DNA from 4 places in the Sinorhizobium sp. Y406 genome. Region 4 is predicted to be linked to each of the others. Evidence: predicted binding sites of a transcription regulator. Region 4 holds the regulator's gene; each other region holds the start of a gene.

Region 1 (4,206 bases), 800 kb from region 4:
GTCCGACCTCCTGCATGCTCGGCTGGATCACGAGCATGGCGCCGAAAAAGCCGACGGCGCAGGCGGTGTAGCGCCGCCAGCCGATCGTCTCCTTCAGAAAGATGCTGCCGAGAATGGTGAGTATGATCGGCTCGACGAAGAAGATGGCGATAGCATCGGCCACCTCCATCACTTTGAGCGTCGTGATGAAGGAAAGCATGGTCAGAACGAGGAGACCGCCGCGCAGCGCATGCAGCGCGCTTTTTTTCCAGGTGAGATCGAGCAGAGTGCGCCGGTAGAGGACGACAGGGAGAATGAAGACGACCTGCAGCAGGAAACGCACGGCGGTGATCTCCGCCGACGGGACGGTGGCGATCGCCAGCTTGGCGAAGACGTCGATCACCGGCGAAATCAGCACCGAAAGAACCATCAGCATCAGGCCGTAGCTGACACGGCGGTCCGGTGCCGACCGGGAGAGGACCACATCGCTCATGAGAGTGCGCCCGTAGGGGCTTTCACGCCCACCGCGTCCCGGCACCAGGCGGCAAAGTCTTGCGTCGCCTTCTCCCGGCCGAGCTCGTTCAGCGTTTCATGACGCATGCCCTCATGGATCGCGACCGTTACGTCCGTCATCCCGCGCGCCTTCATGCGATCGCAAAGCCAGCGAATTGCCGCTCCGCCGTCGGTCGACGGATCGGCGGTACCGCCGGCGAGGTGAACGGGAAGGCGCGCGGGGAGCCGCGCCAATCGGTCCGCCCGCGCTCCGGCATAGACGAGAATGAAGAGATCGATCCACAGCGATACGGTGGCATCGAAGCCGCAGAGCGGATCGGCGATATATTTCGCAACCTCTTCCTCGTCCCGCGACAGCCAGTCGAAGGCGGTTTTGTGGTTCGGGATAGCCTGAGCCCAGGCGCCGAAGGTGAGACGCGAAAGCATCGGGCTCGGCACATCCGAGCCTTTCAGCATTCGCTCGATCCGGAGAATCGCCTGGGCCACGCGGCCGGCAGAACCCGGTCGGAAATTGGAGTTCCAGACGGCGAGCGCATCATAGGATCGAGGATGCGTTTCGGCTGCATTGAGGGCGATCAGGCCACCCATGGAGTGTCCGAAGAGGATGACCGGCAGACCGGGGTGACGCGCGACGGCCATCTCGCGCACGGCGCGCAAGTCGGCAATGACCATTTCGACGCCACCCTTCCGGGCAAACATCCCCGGCGGCGCGTCGGGTGCGCGCGTATGACCATGTCCGCGGTGGTCATGGGCGTAGATATGAATGCCGTCGGCGGCGATGGCTTCTGCCAAGCGGGCGTAGCGACCGGAATGCTCGGCTAGGCCATGGCTGACGAGCAGAATGGCGATCGGTTCGCCAGAGGCAGGCCAGTGGCGCCAGGCGAGCATAGCGCCCGTCGGGCTTTGAAGCGTTTTTACCTGCCCGAACATTCCAATCTCCGAACATTTCCTCACGGCACCGCCATGCCCTTGCGGAAGAGCCGAGCATAAATCTGCCCTGAGATATCAAATCGATTTGGCCGCCAAAGGCAATCGCCGCTTGTTGCTTGTTGCGCATGAGGTCAGGAGAATTCCGGGGTGTTGTAAGGCGCCTTCAGCAGGGGGTTGCAATTTTCCCGCTTTTGTTGTTCTTTTGTTCTCGTTTTGTTTTTCAATGGAGGCCATTATGGCAGTGCGGGGAATGGTGAGTGTAGCGCGGGTTGCAGCGCTTGTGCTGGGTCTGGTTCTTGTATCTCCGGCGGCGGCGCAGGAACAAGCGGCGGCCGGGGGCGGGGAGGCGGTGGAAGCCGGCCGGACGCAATATGTCCTGGCGGTCAGCTGGCAGCCGGGTTTCTGCGAGACGCGGCCGACGCGCAAGGAGTGCGCCGAGCAGGCGGCCGAGCGGGTCGACGCGACGCATTTTTCGCTTCACGGCCTGTGGCCGCTCAGGAAGAGCTATTGCGGCGTCGAGGCGGAACTGAAGGGCCGCGACCGCAAGGGTGACTGGCTCGACTTGCCGAAGCTCGCCATGGCGGACGAGACGGCCGCGCGCCTGCTCGTCGCCATGCCGGGCGTGAAATCCGGCCTAGACCGGCATCAATGGCTGCGCAGCGGCACCTGCCAGGCGGAAAATGCCGAGGATTACTTCGCCTTGCAGCTTCGTCTGCTCGACCAGTTGAACGAGTCCGCCGTGCAGGTGCTCTTTGCCGGCAGGATCGGAGCCGAGGTCGGCGAAGCCGAGATCAAGGCGGCATTCGACAAAAGCTTCGGAGCCGGTGCTGGGGAGCGGGTGCGGATGCGTTGCCAGACGGTGGCTGGGCGAAGTGTGATCACAGGCCTCACCATCGGCCTGACCGGAGAATTTTCGGGCAGGGCGGATCTTCGGAACCTGATCCAGGCGGCCGGACCGACCGAGTTCAAATGTGCAAAGGGGATCGTGGCCGCCGTCAAACGGACTTGATCGAAGCGGCACTCCGCGAGCAAGGGATCGGCGTGGGCAAAGCCTTTGGCGGATTGCCCCGCCACCATATTTCGCCTACATAGCGGCCAAATTCCCCTTCCGATGCGGAGCATGCTTTATGGCACGTCAATTCATCTATCACATGGCCGGGCTCAATAAGGCCTACGGCAACAAGAAGGTCCTGGAGAACATCCATCTGTCCTTCTATCCGGACGCCAAGATCGGCATCCTCGGTCCGAACGGGGCCGGCAAGTCGACGGTCCTGAGAATCATGGCCGGCCTCGACCATGAATATACCGGCGAGGCCTGGGTCGCGGAAGGCGCTACGATCGGCTACCTGCCGCAGGAGCCGCAACTCGACCCCGCAAAGACCGTGGTCGGGAACGTCATGGAGGGCGTCGCCGCCAAGAAGGCGATCCTCGACCGTTACAACGAGCTGATGATGAACTATTCCGACGAGACGGCGGAAGAGGGAGCGAAGCTCCAGGACATCATCGACAGCCAGAACCTGTGGGACCTCGACAGCCAGGTGGAAATGGCGATGGATGCGCTGCGCTGCCCGCCGGGCGACGCCGACGTCAATAACCTCTCGGGCGGTGAGAAGCGCCGCGTCGCGCTATGCAAGCTCTTGCTCTCGCAGCCGGACCTGCTGCTGCTCGACGAGCCGACCAACCATCTCGACGCCGAGACGATCGCCTGGCTCGAAAAGCACCTGCGCGAATATCCGGGCGCCGTGCTGATGATCACCCACGACCGCTACTTCCTCGACAACGTTACCGGATGGATCCTCGAACTCGACCGTGGCCGAGGCATTCCCTATGAGGGCAACTATTCGGCCTATCTCCAAGCCAAGGCCAAGCGCATGGCGCAGGAGGGACGGGAGGAGGCTACCCGGCAGAAGGCGATCAGCCGCGAGCAGGAGTGGATTTCCTCGAGCCCGAAGGCGCGTCAGGCCAAGTCCAAGGCCCGTATCCGCGCCTATGACGAGCTGGTCAAGGCGGCGGCCGATCGGCGCCCGGGCGACGCGCAGATCATCATCCCAGTCGGCGAGCGGCTCGGCCAGGTCGTCATCGAAGCGGACAACCTTTCCAAGGGCTATGGCGACCAGCTCCTGATCGATGGGCTGAGCTTCAAATTGCCGCCGGGCGGCATCGTCGGCGTCATCGGTCCGAACGGCGCCGGCAAGACGACGCTCTTCCGGATGATCACCGGCCAGGAGCAGCCGGATGACGGCTCCTTCCGCATCGGCGACAGCGTGCAGCTCGCCTATGTCGACCAGAGCCGCGACGCGCTCGACCCGAACAAGACCGTCTGGGAAGAGATTTCCGGCGGCAACGATGTCATCAAGCTTGGCAAGCACGAGGTCAATTCGCGCGCCTATTGCTCCTCCTTCAACTTCAAGGGAGGCGATCAGCAGCAGAAGCTTGGCACGCTTTCCGGCGGCCAGCGCAACCGGGTGCACCTCGCCAAGATGCTGAAATCCGGCGGCAATGTCATCCTGCTCGACGAGCCAACCAACGATCTCGACACCGAGACGCTGGCCGCGCTCGAGGATGCACTCGAGAACTTCGCCGGCTGCGCCGTGATCATCAGCCACGATCGGATGTTCCTCGACCGTCTCGCGACCCACATTCTCGCCTTCGAGGGCGACAGCCACGTCGAGTGGTTCGAGGGTAACTTCGAAGACTATGAGAAGGACAAGATCCGCCGGCTTGGCCCCGAATCGGTCAACCCGACACGGGTGACCTACAAGCGCCTGACGCGTTAGGGCGCGG
Region 2 (4,206 bases), 370 kb from region 4:
AGATCGAAAGCGATGAGCCATCGGCAAGAAGGGATGCAATGCGCCGTTGCGTATCCTCCGGCACCGAGATGCGGTTGAGCGTGTGCTTCAGGGCGTTGAAATCGCTGGTGTCCGCATCGGTCGTGATCCCAAGGCGCTTTTTCGTGGCATTCGTCAGCGCATTATCCAGAGAAAGACCGAACCATTTGCCTTCTCCCGAATAGGGGTCGAGTTCCTGAAACTGCAGAAAATGCGTGCCGAGCGCCACTCCGGGCTCGGCGATGTCGATATCGACTTCGAAGAGCGGCTGGAACGCCCGGCGTACGCGCAGGATCCCGTTCGGCGGCGTCCCGCGGCCGGCCTTGCGGAAGACCGCCTGGAGTAGCTCGGGCGTGATTTCGCCATCGGCCGGCATGCCCTCGGCCACTTGGAAGGCACGGATGGCGGCGCGTGTCGCGGGGCCGCTGTAACCGTCCGGCTCGCCGGCTTCGTGGCCAAGCGCGTTCAGGAGCATCTGCAGGTCGCGCACGCTCTCTCGCATGCCGCCCCGGGTAATCAGAATGCGAATGGGCGCCCCGTCCCGTTCGAACGAGGGCGGTAGCGGAGATCGCTCGGCTGTCGCGACCTCAATGCTGCCGGTCGCGAGATCACCAAGAGCGGGGCGCAGGGGCACGTCGGCAAGCGGCGCCGCTGGCCTTGCCTGGTTCGGCTGGAAGAGCACGTCGCTCGAAACCCGTACGGGGGCGACCTCCCGCTCGGCTATGACCACGTGCATGCCGCGCTCGGTGATCTTGAAGAGATCGGCGGCGAAGCGGTCCGGAAGCCGTACGCATCCGTGCGAGGCTGGATAGTGCGGCACGTGGTTCGAGCCGTGCAGGGCGATGCCCGACCAGGTCAGCCGCTGCATGAACGGCATAGGCGCATTGGAATAGATGTTCGATTCGTGGTGCCGGCGCTTCTCCAGGATCGAAAAGATGCCCGTCGGAGTCCTGTGGTTCGCTCTGCCGGTCGACACGTTCGAGGTGGCGATCACTCGATCGCCGTCATAGACGGCGAGTGACTGCCGCTGGCGCGATATCACGATCTGCAATGGCGACTTGCCGGCTGCTGCGGCGGATGACAAAGACACGGCGAGGACGACGAGCCCTATCCCGAGAGTGGAACGCAAGATAAACCCTCATTTGCGACGGTGGCGCCTGCAAACGGCATGCAAGCCGTAACACGCCAGACTTGTCGAGCGAGGCTATCCTCCAATATTTAAGGAATTGAATCGGCGCCTTCCATCACGGGCTATTGATCGCGTCGCCGTTGACCGAAGGTGTAGCCCGTTTCGACGCTGGTCTTGCCGAACTTGTCGCGCAGCTTGTTGATCGCCTCCTCGGCGGCCGCCCGCCGCGTTGCCAAGGGGTCCACGAGATCCGGCGGATCGGCATGAACGGGATCGCAAAGATCGCTGACGCCGATGCCGATCAGCCTGTATCTCGTCCCGTCGAGTTCCCGCTCGAGCAGTTGCAGGCCGATGCGGAAAATGCGGTCGGCAAGGCGGGTTGGGCTCTCCAGCCGCCGGTTGCGCGTACGGCTCTTGAAGTCCGCCGTCTTCAATTTCAGGACGACGGTCTGACCGGCGAGTTCGGATTTGCGCAGCCTGAGGGCTACCTGCTCGCTGAGGCGCCTGAGATGCGAGACGAGTTCCTCCGGGCGAGACAGGTCCTCGTTGAAGGTCGTTTCGGATGAAACGCTCTTGGCCTCCCCATCCGTCTCGACAATGCGTTCGTCCTGGCCGCGCGACAGCCGGTAAAGCCTCCGGCCCATCGTGCCGTAGCGGCGCATCAGTTCTGCTTCTTCCATCGTCTGCAACTGCCCGATCGTGCGGATGCCGTCCCGCTCGAGAGTCGCGGCAAAGGCCTTGCCGACGCCCCAGATCAAGGTGACCGGACGGTCCTTCAGGAAATCCACGGCCTCGGCCTGTCCTATCACGGAGAAGCCGCGCGGCTTTTGCAGGTCGGAGGCGACCTTGGCGAGGAACTTGCAGTAGGAGAGGCCGACGGAGACGGTGATGCCGACTTCCTGCTCGATGCGCCGGGCGAAGTGGGCGAGCGTCCGGGCTGGCGCGGCGTGGTGCAGCCGCTCGGTGCCGCTCAGGTCGAGGAAAGCCTCGTCGATCGACAGCGGCTGCACGAGCGGAGTCAGGTCCAGCATCATGCTTCTGATTTCGCGCCCGACACGGGAATATTTCTCCATGTTCGGCGTGATCACCACCGCTTCGGGGCAGGCCTCGAGCGCCTTGAACATCGGCATGGCCGAACGCACGCCATGAATGCGGGCGATGTAGCAGGCGGTCGAGACGACGCCACGTTTGCCGCCGCCGATGATGACCGGCTTGTCGGCGAGCTCTGGATTGTCGCGTTTCTCGATCGAGGCGTAGAAGGCATCGCAGTCGATATGCGCCAGAGTGAGCCGATCGAGTTCGGCGTGGTGCAGGAGACGCGGACTGCCGCAGGCGCGACACCGCCGGGCGAGGGCTGCCTGGTCTTTCAGGCAGTCTCGGCAGAGGCCGGAAATCGGTACAGCGCTGTCTCGCATGTCTGGGAACAAATGTTGAACGGGGCGACTTTACGCTCTACGCTACTGCATGATTCCTTAAATCGGAACCGATTTAAGGGCGGAATCATGCAGCGAGCTTGCGTGTCTGACAGACGTGCGGCGCTGTGGTGGTGAGCGGGCGTTGGAGGCTTCATTGGATGTCGCCCTGCAATTTGCGCCGGCAACAGCGGATCGCTGGCCGGACTTCGAGAGGCTTTTCGGCCCGCAAGGCGCGTTCTGCGGCTGCTGGTGCGTAGCGTTGCGCCTGCCGCACGCCGTTCGAATGAGGATGAGCGCCGGAGAACGCAAGGACGCCATGAGGCGCAGGATCGAGGCGAGACCACCGCCCGGCCTCCTCGGCTATCATGTGGGCGAGCCGGTCGCCTGGGTCCAGGTCGGCCCCCGCTCCGACGTGCCGCAATTCAATTCGCCACGCACCGTTTCGCGTCCGCTGCAAGCAAGCGAGGCGCAGGATGAGAGCGTCTGGGCGCTGAGTTGCTTTTTTCTTTCCTCGCCCTTGCGCGGCAAGGGGTTGAGCCATCGCATGCTCACGGCTGCAATCGCGCATGCCCGGGCTGCCGGCGCCCGGTATCTCGACGCCTGTCCGATCGACCATGCCAAGCAGTCGAAATCCGTCGCGCTCTGTATCGGCTCGACGACGATCTTCGATGCCGCCGGCTTCGAGATCGTGGCACGGCGCAAGGACGGCAGGCCCCTGATGCGATTGGAATTGAGGCAATGACGGTTCGCGCCGTAATGACTTGCCCCGGCCGGGCGGCGCTGAAGGGCGGTTCAGCAGGCGTCGGGACGGGCGCGACAATGGACGCGGATCAGCTCCGCCGCCTCCGGCCAGTCCGCGGCGACGCGGATGTCGACGCCGGGTGCGGGTGCAAGGGCGCGAAATTCCGCGTTCGCCATCAGGTTGATGAGGAGGCAGCCTGGAGCGTGTTCCCGCACGGAGTGGAGGTTGCGCAAAATATCGTCGACGAAGGCGAGCGGCAGATCGCGCGCTTGATGCAGGCGCTTGACCAGCGGTCCCTTCGGCTCTTCGGAGGCGAGCAGCGGATACGGAAGATCGAGGGCGTCGAGCAGCCGGCGGCGGGCCGCCGCGTGACGCGGCGGCATCGCCGTCAGAAAGACGATGTCGGCCTCTCCGGAAAATCCTTTCAGCGTCTCGACCACCTGCATCGCGGGCGTCTGCCACCGGTCCTGCGCCGCATAAAAGGCGTCGAGCAGCGCTTCCGCCGCCGCGTCGCTCACCGCTTCGCCGCTTACCCGATCGACTATGTTGCCGGAAAGGCGGAAGGAGCGGGGAAGGAGTGCATGGTCCCGAGCCTCCAAAAAAGCCATGAAGGGCGTCAGGAATTCGAGCACGACCTCATCGACATCGCTGACGATCAGCGGCCGGTCGGAAAGACGGATGCCGGTTCCTGGTTGCCACATGGCTACGCTCAGCCGTCCGCAAAATCCGCCGGACCGGACAAGGCCTGGTGTGCCCTGACCACGTCTTCCGGCGGCGTTCCGGTCCCGGCGCAAAACGCCATCAGCGTCGGCTCGTGCTCCATCAGAAAGGCGACGAGACCGCCCAGGAAGCCGGGATCGCCAGCCGCCTGGCGCAGCGAGCCGATATCGGTACCGGAGAGC
Region 3 (4,206 bases), 1.3 Mb from region 4:
GATCGCCCAGTCGCTCGCCGGCATCAACGTGTCGCCGCTTGCCTTCATGCTCGGCATCAATCTGCTGCTGCTTGCCCTCGGCTGCGTGCTCGACGCCTCGACCATCATCCTCGTCATCATTCCGCTGTTCATTCCCACCTGCCGGGAACTCGGCATCGACCTCGTCTATTTCGGCGTGGTCGCGGTGGTGAACACGATGATCGGGCTCGTCACGCCGCCCTACGGAATCCTGCTTTTCGTCATCAATGCGACGACAAGAATTCCGCTTGCCGAGATCATCCGCGAAATCTGGGCTTTCGTCGCGGCGCTCATCCTCGCGCTCATCATGATGATCCTGTTTCCCGACATTATTCTCTGGCTGCCTCGCCTTCTGGGCTATGCCGGCTGAGCCACACCCATGGAGTCTCAAGTGAGCAAACGCATCGCCGGAATCATTCCCGTCATGATCACGCCTTTCGGCCCTGACGGAAAAATTGATTGGGGCGGCTATGAGGCCTTGATCGAGTGGTACATCGCCAATGGTTCGGAGGCGCTTTTCGCGGTCTGCCAGTCCTCCGAAATGCGGTTTCTGTCGCTCGAAGAGCGCGTGGATCTCTCACGCTTCACCGTCGAAAAGGTTGCCGGCCGCATTCCGGTGGTGTCCTCCGGGCACATTTCCGAAAGCCTCGATGATCAGATCACCGAGCTTATGGCCATTGCCGATACCGGCGCGGATGCGGTGATCCTCGTGTCGAACCGGCTGGCCCCGGAGACGGCCGGTGCGGCGGAGGTGCGCGCGTCGTTCGATGCGTTGCTCGCAGCCCTGCCGAAGGACGTGCCGCTCGGCCTCTATGAATGTCCGGCGCCCTATCGCCGGCTTCTCACCGATGATGAGATCGATTTCTGCGCGCAGTCGGGCCGCTTCATCCTGCTGAAGGATGTCTCCTGCGATCTCGATACCGTCAAGCGCAGGGCGACAATCGCCGAAAATACGCCATTCCTCATCTGTAACGCCAATGCCGCGATCGCCTATGCGGCCATGCAGGTGACCGGCGCCGGCTTCTGCGGAGTGATGAACAATTTCCACCCGGATCTGTACCGCTGGCTGCAGGATCATGGGGCGGAATATCCCGAGCTCGCCGACGAACTCGCGGTTTTCCTGGTACTTTCGGCGCAGACGGAACCGATGGGTTATCCGAAGCTCGCAAAGCTTTACCACAAGCGGCTCGGCACCTTTGCCGATACGTCCAGCCGCGCCGTGCCCTATGACCTCCACGAGAGATACTGGGCGCTCGAGGCCGTCATCGACCGGATCGTCCAGGGAACGGACATGTTCCGCGCCAGGATCGGAGCTGCAAGCAGCGCCGCCGTTTAACTGGCGGCAAGGCTCCGCTTCACCTCGGCGAAGAGCCTCAGCGAGCGAAGCCGCGCATCCATGTCGAAGATCGGCATGGAGATGATCAGTTCGTCGGCCTTGGTGAGATCGAGGAAGGATGCGATCTTCCGGCGGACGGTCTCGGGACCGCCGACCGCCGCATAGGCCATGGCGTGATCCACGAAGGTCTTCTCATCCGGGCTCCACAGGCCATCCATCGACTTCACCGGAGGCGGAAAGCGGCCGCGGGCGTTGCGGCGGAGCGCTGCGAAGGACTGCTGCATCGAGGTGAAGAGATAGTTTGCCTCCTCATCCGTGTCGGCAGCGACGCCCATGATGCCGACCATCACATGCGGCCGGTCGAGCTCGGGCGAGGGCGTGAAGCGTTCGCGATAGATCTCGAGCGCGGAGAGCAGCATGTCCGGGGCGAAATGCGAGGCGAAGGCGAAGGGAAGCCCCAGCATGCCGGCAAGATGGGCACTGAAATGGCTGGAGCCCAGCAGCCAGACCGGCACGTTGGAATCGGCACCGGGCACGGCGATGACCTTCTGGTCCTCGGCGACCGGACCGAGCAGTGCCCGAAGCTCGACGACATCGTTGGGGAAATTGCTGGCGCTCGCCTCCATGTTGCGCCGCAATGCCTGCGCGGTACGCATGTCCGTGCCCGGCGCGCGGCCAAGGCCGAGATCGATGCGGCCGGGAAAAAGCGCTGCCAGGGTGCCGAACTGTTCGGCGATCACCAACGGTGAATGGTTGGGCAGCATGATGCCGCCCGATCCGACTCGGATCGTCCGCGTCGCCGATGCGACATGCGCAATGACGAGCGACGTTGCCGCGCTGGCAATGCCCTTCATGCCGTGATGCTCGGCCAGCCAAAAGCGCTTGTACCCGTTCTCTTCGGCCGCGATTGCCAGCTGGCGGGAGTTCTCGAGCGATTGCGCGACGCTGCCGCCTTCGGTGATCGGCGACAGGTCGAGGATGGAGAAGGGGGCCATGGCAATGCCTTTTCTTCAAAAGAATTTGAGCGATGGCAATGTAGGTTCAAGTTTCCTCAATCCAAGGTTCGTCCGACCGCTTTCGCCCATGTCCCGCTCTTTCTGTGTGATGTTTTTGTTTTGTTCACTTTTCGCTGGCAGCGTCTCATCGACCGACATAGGGTGAGGCATGCAGACTACGATTCGCATTATCGGCATCGATCCGGGCCTGAGGCGCACCGGCTGGGGCATAATCGAGACGCTGGGCAACTCGCTGCGCTTCGTCGCTTCCGGCACGGTGACGTCGGACGGCGACAAAGACCTCGCGTCCCGCCTCTGTGAGCTGCATGACGGGCTCGCCGATGTGGTGCACGGCTTCCAGCCGCACGAAGCAGCAGTCGAGCAGACCTTTGTCAACAAGGATGCGACCGCGACCCTGAAGCTCGGCCAGGCGCGCGGCATCGCCATGCTGGTTCCCGCGCGGGCGGGCCTGCGCGTCGCCGAATACGCGCCGAACGCCGTCAAGAAGGCGGTGATCGGCGTGGGCCATGGCGAGAAGCAGCAGATCCACATGATGCTGAAGGTGCTGATGCCGAAGGCCGAGTTCAAGGGCAACGACGCTGCCGACGCGCTTGCCATCGCGATCTGCCACGCCCATAACCGCCAGGCTATCACCAGCCGTCTGGCGGCGCTTGCGGGGTAATGGCTGGGGCCCAGATGGAAGTAACGGCGTAATAGGACAACGAGAGCCATATGATCGGTAAACTCAAGGGCACCATCGACGAGATCGGCGAGGATTACGTCGTGCTCGATGTGCATGGCGTCGGCTATGTCGCCCATTGTTCGGCGCGCACGCTTTCGAAGCTCGGATCGGCGGGGGAGGCGGCGGCGCTCTTCATCGAGACCTATGTGCGCGAGGACCAATTGAGGCTTTTCGGTTTCCTGACGGCGCTCGAGCGCGAATGGTTCCGCCTGCTGCAAACGGTCCAGGGAGTGGGATCGAAGGTGGCGCTGGCGCTGCTTTCGACACTGACGCCAAGCGAACTTGCCAATGCCGTCGCGCTGCAGGACAAGACTTCGGTTGCGCGCGCCCCCGGCGTCGGTCCGAAGGTAGCCGTGCGCATCGTGACCGAGCTCAAGAACAAGGCGCCCGCCTTTGCCGGCGAGATGTCGGCCTCGATCGGCTTCAAGCAGGAGCTCGGCGAGGGGGGCGCCTCGGCACCGGTCGCGGATGCGGTCTCCGCGCTGACCAATCTCGGCTATTCGCGCGACCAGGCGGCAAATGCCGTTGCCGCGGCCCTGAAGAATGGCGGGGAAGGCGGCGACAGTGCCAAGCTGATCCGGCTCGGCTTGAAGGAGCTGGCGCGATGAGCCTTTGTGCGGCCGCAATCGCATCGGAATGAGGCTCGCGGGCGTGATCGGACTGGATCGGCGGCCGCGCTCGCACTATGGTTGAAAGCTGCCCCGCGCCGTCGGATGGCCCAGGCGACCCAGCCCGCAGATGGAAGTTTGAAATGAATGAAGCCGCACGCCTGATAGCGCCGGAAAAGCGAGGTGAAGATGTTGACGCGACTTTGCGTCCGCAGTCCCTCGACGAGTTCACCGGCCAGGCCGAGGCTCGCGCCAACCTCAAGATCTTCATCGAGGCGGCGCGCAATCGCGGCGAGGCGCTCGATCACGTTCTCTTCGTCGGTCCCCCCGGTCTCGGCAAGACGACGTTGGCGCAGATTATGGCGAAGGAACTGGGCGTCAATTTCCGCTCGACCTCCGGTCCGGTGATCGCAAAGGCCGGCGATCTCGCGGCACTTCTCACAAATCTCGAGGAGCGCGACGTGCTCTTCATCGACGAGATTCATCGCCTGAATCCGGCGGTGGAGG
Region 4 (4,206 bases):
GATCTCCGGCAGCATCATGAACTCGGCAAGCGCGGCCGATGCCGGCGACGCTGCAGGCGGCGCCGTGAGCGCATTCAACGACCTCGTTGCGCCAAGCGTCGATTTCGCCGGAATCGTCAGAGTCCCAAGGTCCTGTGCCTGATCGCGCAGCGGTTCGTTCGAAGCCACCATGACCCCCGTCGCGATCTGCCCTTCCGGCGCGATGCGAGGGCCGCGATCGCCCTTGGTAACGTAAGACGCCATAAGATAAGGCATGTCGTTGCCCTCGAGCGGGGCTCGGCCGACATATTGCACGCGTACCTGGGCACTTCCCTTGCGCTTGATATCGAGCAGGTCGGCGGTCTTCGAGGAGACATCGATGATCCGGCCGAATTCATAGGGCCCGCGATCGTTCACACGCACAATGACGGAGCTGCCGTTCTCGAGATTGGTCACGCGAGCATAGCTCGGCAAAGGGAACGTGGGATGCGCCGCGGAGAGGTGATACTTGTCGTAGACCTCGCCATTCGCCGTCAGCCGACCATGAAAGGCCGAGCCGTACCAGGAGGCCATGCCGGTCTTGTTGTAGCCCGGCTCCTCCTTCGGCTGATACCACTTGCCCTTGACCTGATAGGCATTGCCGACCTGGAATCGCCCGCCGCCCTTCGGAATGTTGCGCCCGTTGGCCACTCGCGGACTTGCTTTGACCCCGTAGACCGATTCGGCGAAATATTCCTTGCTTCTCGACTTGCTCTTCTTGACGCTGGACGTCGAACCGCAGGCCGCTAGTGCTGCGCAAAGCAGTGGAATTGCAGCGAGGCGCAATCCCCTCGCAAGGCATGCCGCTTTTCTACGAGATATCATCTGTCCCCAAGGTCATTCGCAAAATTCGTGCCCGAACGATCCGCATTTCACCCCCGCGGATCTTTCGACGTCCCGGAAAGGGACAATCGTGTAATGATGACAACAACAAGGCAAAAATACGAATTTCAAGGCGAGATCGCGCCGGGTTTTTCTCGTTATGGTTTACAAAACGTAAACACCAGACCGACGGAGATGCGCAGTACCAAGCGGCAGAGGCCGAAGAAATTCGTGCGGGCGGCGAGCTTAAATCTTGCAACGAACCGCACTTCGCGCAATAACGCGCTGCCCGGATGGGTGGCCGAGCGGTTTAAGGCACCGGTCTTGAAAACCGGCGACGGGCAACCGTCCGTGGGTTCGAATCCCACCCCATCCGCCAGCGTGAACTTTGTCCGACCCGGCACCTGCTCCCATTCGGACTCGACTGTCTGCCGACGTCTCGAGCACGTTCGGCCAATTCAGCCGAGCGGGCTGGCGCGCGCCGTGGAATTCTTCTATATAGTCCAGGCCTGCCGGGGTCGTAGCTCAGTTGGGAGAGCGCCGCAATCGCACTGCGGAGGTCGAGGGTTCGACTCCCTTCGACTCCACCATTCTTCTCTTTGTCCAGCCCGGAGCCGTGATGCCCGATCTGCCCGGCGGCGGCGGCAGGTTTCTTCGCCGAGGCGCATTGCGCCAAGTCGTTTACCGGGAACACAAAATGCTGGTTTCGGCCACCAAGGTTTCCTTGCCATCGCTGGCGAATTGAGGGACAGTTGGGGTCTGCATCTTTTCGTGTCGGCAACTCCCGCGAGTGGAGAAAATCATGTCCTCTAAAACTCTGATGGCGGTTGCAGCATTGGCGCTCCTGTCACTTTGGGGATGCGCCACCACCGGCGCTACGGGCAACACGACCTACGCGCAGTGGTACGGCCCCTACCCTGAGCCTGACTTCGACGTTCTCAGTCCCGGGGGTCTGCGCCTCGCCTATTGATCGGGCGCCACATCAACGCTCCATCGCCCGACAGCCCAATGGCTTGTCGGCCCCGGCAAAGCGACGCCGCCCAATTCAGCATGGCAATATTCACGGAATGTTAGGCACTTGCGGAACACAAATGGAACGGATAGTGTCTGTTCTTGATTTGTTTCGCGATTCTGGAGTGACGCGCCATGCTGACCCGCAAGCAACAGGAATTGCTTCTCTTCATTCATGAACGAATGAAAGAGTCGGGAGTCCCGCCGTCCTTCGATGAAATGAAAGACGCGCTCGATCTTGCGTCGAAGTCGGGCATCCACCGGTTGATCACTGCGCTCGAGGAGCGGGGCTTCATTCGCCGGCTTCCCAATCGGGCACGCGCACTTGAAGTCATCAAGCTGCCGGAAGCCTATACGACACCGGCGCAGCCAAGGCGCGGCTTTTCGCCGAGCGTCATCGAGGGCAGCCTGGGCAAGCCATCTGCCGCGCCCAGGGTCGAGGCGCCACCCGCAGAGACGTCCTCGATTGCGGTTCCCGTGATGGGGCGCATCGCCGCCGGCGTCCCAATTTCTGCGATCCAGAACAATACGCACGAGGTTTCCGTTCCGCTCGACATGATCGGCAACGGTGAACATTACGCACTGGAAATCAAGGGCGATTCGATGATCGAGGCCGGCATCCTCGATGGCGACACCGTGATCATCCGCAACGCGAGCACGGCCAGTCCGGGCGATATCGTCGTGGCACTGATCGATGACGAAGAAGCGACCCTGAAGCGATTCCGCCGGAAGGGTGCGTCGATTGCGCTCGAAGCGGCGAACCCGGCCTATGAGACCCGGATATTCGGACCGGACCGGGTGAAAATCCAGGGCAAACTGGTCGGGCTGATACGGCGGTATCACTAGCCCATCGCCCCGGTGATCGGAGCCGTTTCGTTTGGCCGATGCATGGGTATTAGCGCACAGTGCGTGATCGAGTGGGCAACAGTTATCGTCCGAAGCCTTGGGCGGTAGACGTTCCGCTGGACGTTGCGGCCGACCAGCGCCGAGTACTTTCGTCTGGCTGCCTCCCCGCATCCCCGCATGGGCGTAGAGCCGTCCGCAGGTGGACGGTCGGCGCCACGGGTATTCTCCCCGGTTATCGTATCGGTTTCGGGCCCAGCTCAATCTCCCTCGGGTTCGGCTTTCATGTGGGAGACGGCATGGCTTGGCCGGTCGGATCTGCGGTCCTGGGTTTGCCCATGGACTCTCCTCCTTGTTGCGATCTCGACGCGATCCATGGGTCCGATGAAAGTTCCTCCAAAGCGCTGCCTATGGAGTCTTGCTGGATCGGATTGCGTGCACACCGTTCTCGCGGCCACGCTCGCGGTATCGCTTGACCATGCGGCGGGCGATTCCGCCTGACCAACGCGCTCCGACGATCAGGCGGTGGTGAAGCGGCGGCCCGGTCAGGCCGGAATCGACATTCTGCAGGCAAGCGGCCGTTGCCGCAGCGGCTGAAGATCACTTGCCAAGAAATTTGCCGGCGCACATCGGTGCCACCAGCCGGATCATCAGGGGAATTTGGAGGCCTCGCCCGGAATTGAACCGGGGTACAAGGATTTGCAGTCCTCTGCGTCACCACTCCGCCACGAGGCCTCATCGACAAGAAATATCAAGTCGTGGCGAGCGTTTAGAATCATTCGAGATGAACCGCAAGAGGCAATTTCCGAAAAACGCACCCCTCGTCTCGGCCCATCGTAAAAGGAGGTTGGACACTGGAATGCCCAGCCTCCCAGTTCGATCGCAATAAACTCACCCATAAGGTAGGATTTTCCTTGATTTTCCTCAACCGGCCCTGTTTTGTCACAAAACTTTCACACTTAATGGGCGAGGACATGTTCGACGGCAAGATCTCCCTTTCCGACTGGCACCAATGTGCAGGCGGGCACCAGCGGTGTGTTTTCGAGCATGACCTCTACCCGAATATTCTGGTCAAGGTTCTCAGAATCAGGGGCAACAGCGGCGAGCGCCAATCGACGCGGATGCTGCGCTTCATCGATCGCTTCAAGCGGTTCGGTGCCTACCGGACATTTCGACGCGAAGTCGACGAGTTTATCGAACAGGCCCGAAAGTTCACCCTGTCCGACACAGCCGATCTCCCCATCCCCGGAGTGCTGGGCTTCGTTCAGACCGAACACGGCCTCGGTCTCGTGGTCGAGAAGATCACTATGGCAAACGGACAGTTGGCCCCAACCTTGCGCGACCTGGCGCTGGCGGGGCGGTTGACGGCCAGGCACCTGGCGATGATTGACGAACTTTTCGAGCGCTGTCGCCGGCTTCACATCGTGCTGATGGATTGCAATGCCGGCAACTTCGTAGTGACGGACCGTCGCTGTTTTGAGGAACTGATGTGCATCGACGGGACCGGTGAAA

What was found. The regulator LexA, encoded in region 4, represses DNA repair genes until DNA is damaged. The targets are predictions, from matches to a motif close to TGTTCNNNNTGTGTTCNG.
Region 1: AC4P1R_RS10275 (ribonuclease T2) is a predicted target of LexA. The motif match lies at 1,626-1,643, and genes of this name have one in related genera.
Region 2: AC4P1R_RS04610 (DNA polymerase IV) is a predicted target of LexA. The motif match lies at 2,567-2,584, and genes of this name have one in related genera.
Region 3: ruvC (crossover junction endodeoxyribonuclease RuvC) is a predicted target of LexA. The motif match lies at 2,460-2,477, and genes of this name have one in related genera.

The regions. Positions count from the first base shown of each region.
Region 1 is NZ_CM178974.1:2,138,088-2,142,293, reverse strand. It holds gene AC4P1R_RS10285 (DMT family transporter) at 1-472, opposite strand, end outside; gene AC4P1R_RS10280 (alpha/beta fold hydrolase) at 469-1,422, opposite strand; gene AC4P1R_RS10275 (ribonuclease T2) at 1,658-2,431, shown strand; gene ettA (energy-dependent translational throttle protein EttA) at 2,550-4,199, shown strand.
Region 2 is NZ_CM178974.1:969,994-974,199, forward strand. It holds gene AC4P1R_RS04605 (L,D-transpeptidase family protein) at 1-1,147, opposite strand, end outside; gene AC4P1R_RS04610 (DNA polymerase IV) at 1,270-2,562, opposite strand; gene AC4P1R_RS04615 (GNAT family N-acetyltransferase) at 2,717-3,304, shown strand; gene AC4P1R_RS04620 (hypothetical protein) at 3,355-4,005, opposite strand; gene AC4P1R_RS04625 (DUF3572 domain-containing protein) at 4,014-4,206, opposite strand, start outside.
Region 3 is NZ_CM178974.1:2,654,584-2,658,789, reverse strand. It holds gene AC4P1R_RS12755 (TRAP transporter large permease) at 1-388, shown strand, start outside; gene AC4P1R_RS12750 (dihydrodipicolinate synthase family protein) at 410-1,354, shown strand; gene AC4P1R_RS12745 (LLM class flavin-dependent oxidoreductase) at 1,351-2,349, opposite strand; gene ruvC (crossover junction endodeoxyribonuclease RuvC) at 2,519-3,031, shown strand; gene ruvA (Holliday junction branch migration protein RuvA) at 3,082-3,699, shown strand; gene ruvB (Holliday junction branch migration DNA helicase RuvB) at 3,843-4,206, shown strand, end outside.
Region 4 is NZ_CM178974.1:1,340,851-1,345,056, reverse strand. It holds gene AC4P1R_RS06510 (septal ring lytic transglycosylase RlpA family protein) at 1-843, opposite strand, end outside; tRNA gene AC4P1R_RS06505 (tRNA-Ser) at 1,132-1,219, shown strand; tRNA gene AC4P1R_RS06500 (tRNA-Ala) at 1,355-1,430, shown strand; gene AC4P1R_RS06495 (hypothetical protein) at 1,643-1,810, shown strand; gene lexA (transcriptional repressor LexA) at 1,987-2,697, shown strand; tRNA gene AC4P1R_RS06485 (tRNA-Cys) at 3,356-3,429, opposite strand; gene AC4P1R_RS06480 (YrbL family protein) at 3,609-4,206, shown strand, end outside.